2 regions of the Billgrantia desiderata genome follow, and region 1 is predicted to be linked to the other one. Evidence: predicted binding sites of a transcription regulator. Region 1 holds the regulator's gene; the other holds the start of a gene.

The links. The regulator sigma-54, encoded in region 1, starts transcription at its own class of promoters, with help from an activator protein. The targets are predictions, from matches to a motif close to TGGCACNNNNNTTGCTNT.
Region 2: C4S71_RS18725 (P-II family nitrogen regulator) is a predicted target of sigma-54. The motif match lies at 1,317-1,334, and genes of this name have one in related genera.

The regions. Positions count from the first base shown of each region.
Region 1 is NZ_FNVC01000002.1:131,998-134,195, forward strand. It holds gene ptsN (PTS IIA-like nitrogen regulatory protein PtsN) at 1-155, opposite strand, end outside; gene hpf (ribosome hibernation-promoting factor, HPF/YfiA family) at 162-470, opposite strand; gene C4S71_RS02945 (RNA polymerase factor sigma-54) at 579-2,000, opposite strand; gene lptB (LPS export ABC transporter ATP-binding protein) at 2,178-2,198, opposite strand, start outside.
Region 2 is NZ_FNVC01000026.1:10,238-12,435, forward strand. It holds gene C4S71_RS18715 (YifB family Mg chelatase-like AAA ATPase) at 1-554, opposite strand, end outside; gene C4S71_RS18720 (accessory factor UbiK family protein) at 776-1,105, opposite strand; gene C4S71_RS18725 (P-II family nitrogen regulator) at 1,391-1,729, shown strand; gene C4S71_RS18730 (ammonium transporter) at 1,760-2,198, shown strand, end outside.

The DNA of each region.
Region 1 (2,198 bases):
TCACGGCCGATCAATCGGCCGAAGACCTCCTGGCTGTCGAGGCTCGGGGTGTTCTGCGCAATGAAGGTGCTGAAGAACTCCAGCACCCTCTTCTTGCTGCCCCCGGGAACGTCGAACAGCGCGCGCTCAGGGGGCAGTATGTTTTCCAGTGTCATGGCAACTCAGCGAATGCCGGCGCCCTGGGCGCGGGCCTGGGCCTTTTCCTTGTGCTTGACCAGTTGACGATCGAGCTTGTCGGTCAGCGCATCGATGGCGGCGTACATGTCCGGGTCGGAGGCTTCGGCATGCAGATCGGCACCGGCGGCATGCAGCGTGCAAGCGGCCTGCTGGCGCTCCTTCTCGATCGAGAGGGTGACCTGCACGTTGGTGATGTTGTCGTAGTGCCGTTGGACGCGGTTGAGCTTTTCGCTCACGTAGTCACGCAGGGAATCGGTCAGTTCAACATGATGGCCGGTAATGTTGACTTGCATGACGAGCTCCTTCGTCCTTCGAGTGGTGGTTTGATTGTAACCCTTTTTGCCTCCTTGCAAACCCCTCCGAACGACGCTCTTGTCCGGCGTCAACGCTGCGCGCCGAGTTCAACGAAAGCGCTTGCGTTCGCTCGAGGAAGGTATTCCCAGCGCTTCACGATACTTGGCCACGGTGCGGCGCGCCACCTGAATGCCGTCGTCGGCCAGCAGCTCCACCAGACGACTGTCGGAGAGCGGTTTGCGCGGTGGCTCGTCGGCGATCAGCTTGCGAATGCGGGCGCGAATCGCGGTGCTGGAGTGAGCATCCCCCTCGCCGTTGCCGCCAACGTGGCTGGAGAAGAAATACTTCAGCTCGAACACGCCGCGCGGCGTGTGGATGAACTTCTGCGTCGTGACCCGCGAGATGGTCGATTCGTGCATCTCCACGGCCTGGGCGATGTCGGCCAGTACCAGCGGCTTCATCGCCTCCTCGCCCTGCTCCAGGAAGTCGATCTGGCGGGCCATGATCTCGCGCCCCACTCGCAGCAGGGTGTCGTTACGGCTGGCCAGGCTCTTCATCAACCAGCGGGCTTCCTGCAGGTGATCCTTGAGGAACTGGTTGTCCTGACTCTTGTCGGCGCGGCGCACCAGGGCGACGTAGTCGGGCTGGATGCGCAGGCGTGGCAGCGCTTCGGCATTGAGCTCCACGCGCCAGCCGGACTCGTCGTGATAGGCGACCAGGTCGGGGGTGATGTAGTTGCTGCCGACCTCGGCATAGGCGCTGCCAGGGCGCGGGTTCAGCGAGCGCACCAGGGCAATGGCGTCGTCGAGGGCCTCGTCGTCCAGGCTCAGGCGCCGCTTGAGCAGGCGACGGTCGTCGGCGGCCAGGGCTTCGAGGAACTGGCGCACCAGGCGGCGTGCCTGGGGCAGCAGGGGCGTATCGTCGGGCAGGGTGGCGAGCTGCAGCATCAGGCATTCGCGCAGGTCCCTGGCGAACACGCCGGTGGGTTCGAACTGCTGCAGGCGCAGCAGCACCTGCTCGACCTCACGGGTAGGCAGCCCCTCGAGGCCCTGGCGACGCAGGCCGTCGCGGATCTCTTCCAGCGGCTGGGTCAGGTAGCCGGTGCCGTCGACGGCATCGATCAGGCTTTCGGCGATCTGCCGCTGACGCTCGTTCACATCGATCATCGCCAGTTGCCACATCAGGTGGCCGGCCAGCGTCTGTCCCGCGGCCTGGCGTTCGAAATCGGGGCCTTCGCCGGTGGCGCCGCCGGCGCCGCTGCCATGATCCGGATAGGTATCCGTCCAGTCGCTGTCGGTGGAGAGCTCGCCGGGAATTTCGCTGGCCCAGTCGTCGCTCTGGGGCTCGCTGACGGCTTGTTCGCCGAAGCCGTCGTCGAGCTCGAGCATGGGATTGGACTCGAGGGCCTGCTGGATCTCCTGGCGCAGGTCCAGGGTGGAGAGCTGCAGCAGCGCGATGGCCTGCTGCAGCTGTGGGGTCATGGTCAGCTGAGTGCCGACTCGCAGTTGCAAGGATGCTTTCATGGCCATGAGAATAATGGGCTCATCTGCCGGAAAGACTCTACCCTAGACTGGCCGACGATCACTTGCAAGAGCGCAGAGCTGCAATAAGCATGCCATCGGCAATATTCATGCCCGTTAGGGAATTTTAATGTAAGATCATGCTCTTGTTTGTTGGGTCGGAATGCGCTATGGGCAGGGGCGCTGCTATAGACGGAAGTCTTCGCC
Region 2 (2,198 bases), on a different contig from region 1:
GCGGCCACCGGCGGCGCCTCGAGGCGGTGCGCGGCGATGGGCTGCTGGCCCAGCAAATGCGCCATGACGTCGAGCAGGTGCTCCGCCGGCAGCACCTGCAGATCGCCGGCCAGCGCCGCCTCGTCGGCATTTTCCTTAGGCACGATCAGCTTGCGTCCGGCCTTGCGTGCCGCCAGCGCCAGCGGCAGCACACCGCTGATGGGGCGCAGCCGGCCGTCCAGCGCCAGCTCGCCGACGCTCTCGATACCCTCGAGCGCCTCGCCGGGAAGCTGGCCGGAGGCCACCAGAATGCCCAACGCGATGGGCAGGTCGAAACGCCCGCCGACCTTGGGCAGGTCGGCGGGCGCCAGGTTGAGCACGATTCTGCGCGTATTGGGGAAGTCGAAGCCGGCGTTGACCAGGGCGCTGCGCACCCGTTCGCGGCTCTCCTTGACGGCGGCCTCGGGCAGACCCACCAGGGTCATTCCCGGCAGGCCGTTGGCCAGATGTACCTCGACCTGCACCTCGGGCGCTTCCAGCCCCAGGCCGGCCCGTGTGGCAACGATCGCCAGCATCTTGCGGTCCCTCGCTTTCCATTTGAGAAACGCTGAATAAATTGGCGAGCGAGATGAAGCGCAAGGCGCACGGAGCACAGGAACCGGAGCCTATGGGGTATAGGTGAGGATTCTGAGCACCGCGCAACGCAGCGATTCGCTCGCGCAGACATTTATGCAGTGTTTTATTAGCGTAAGGGCTAGATACTAGCACTGTGCTGTAGCGAGCTCTCCACGCTGGCTCAGCGCTTGGCTTCGCCGGGTTCGCCGTCGTCCTTGGCCGCATCCTCGGGCAGCGTGAGAGTCGCTTGGGTCACCGGGGTCTCGCGGGCCGCCAGCGCCTTCTCCAGCGCGGCCACCTGCTGCTCCAGCGCCTCGACCCGGATGCGTGTGCGCTGCAGCACGTCCATCAGGATGTCGAAATCCTCCCGCGATACCAGCTCGAGACGGTCGAAGGCGCCGCGTACGACCTGCTGTATCCCCTTCTGCAACTCTTCCGGCGCCTGGGCCGCCCCCTGCAGGCGCTCGCCGAGCTGCTGCGCCAGTCGGCTGATGGGGTCCTGACTCGCCATGGTGCGCTTCTCCTTTCGCCTGGGCATGTTGCCTTACAGCATACGCAAGGCACTGCAACGACGCATTCCCTTCTCGCGCTCCGACATGGCGCACCTGCACCACGCTCAGGCACCAAGCTGGTGCATGGACGTGCAATGCCCCTCCCCCACTTGGTGAATCGAGCCTCTTCCGTCCTGAAAAATGGCTGTAGGGAAAGGTTTTTTTCGGAAATGGCACGTAATGCGCATAAGCAGGGTACAGCAGCTGGCAACCCATCGCCCCACTACCAGCATGGAGAGACGCTAATGAAGCTCATCACCGCCATCATCAAACCCTTCAAGCTCGACGACGTGCGCGAGGCCCTGGCCGACAACGGCGTGCAAGGCATCACCGTGACCGAAGTGAAGGGTTTCGGCCGCCAGAAGGGCCACACCGAGCTCTACCGCGGCGCCGAGTACGTGGTCGACTTCCTGCCCAAGGTCAAGGTCGAGGTGGCCGTGGACGACTCCCGCGTCGAGAGCGTGCTGGATGCCATCTGCGGTGCGGCCAACAGCGGCAAGATCGGCGACGGCAAGGTCTTCGTGACGCCGCTGGAGGATGTGATTCGCATCCGTACCGGCGAACGCGGCGCCGAAGCCGTCTGATCGTCATAACGAGAACAACGGAGAACACTCATGAGTGAACTTGCCGAGTTGAGCTATGCGCTCGACACCTTCTATTTCCTGATCTGCGGCGTGCTGGTGATGTGGATGGCCGCCGGCTTCTCCATGCTGGAAGCCGGCATGGTGCGCGCCAAGAACACCGCCGAGATCCTGACCAAGAACATCGCCCTGTTCGCCATCGCCTGCACCATGTATCTGCTGGTGGGCTACTCGATCATGTACTCGAGCGACGCCGGCGGCATCCTGCCCAACCTGGGCGTACTGATCGGTGGCGAGAACAGCGTCGATGCGGTCACCGCCGGTGGTGAAGACGCCCCCTACTACTCCATGCGCGCCGACTTCTTCTTCCAGGTGGTGTTCGTCGCCACCGCCATGTCGATCGTCTCCGGCGCCGTGGCCGAGCGCATGAAGCTGTGGGCCTTCCTCGCCTTCGCCGTGGTCATGACCGGCT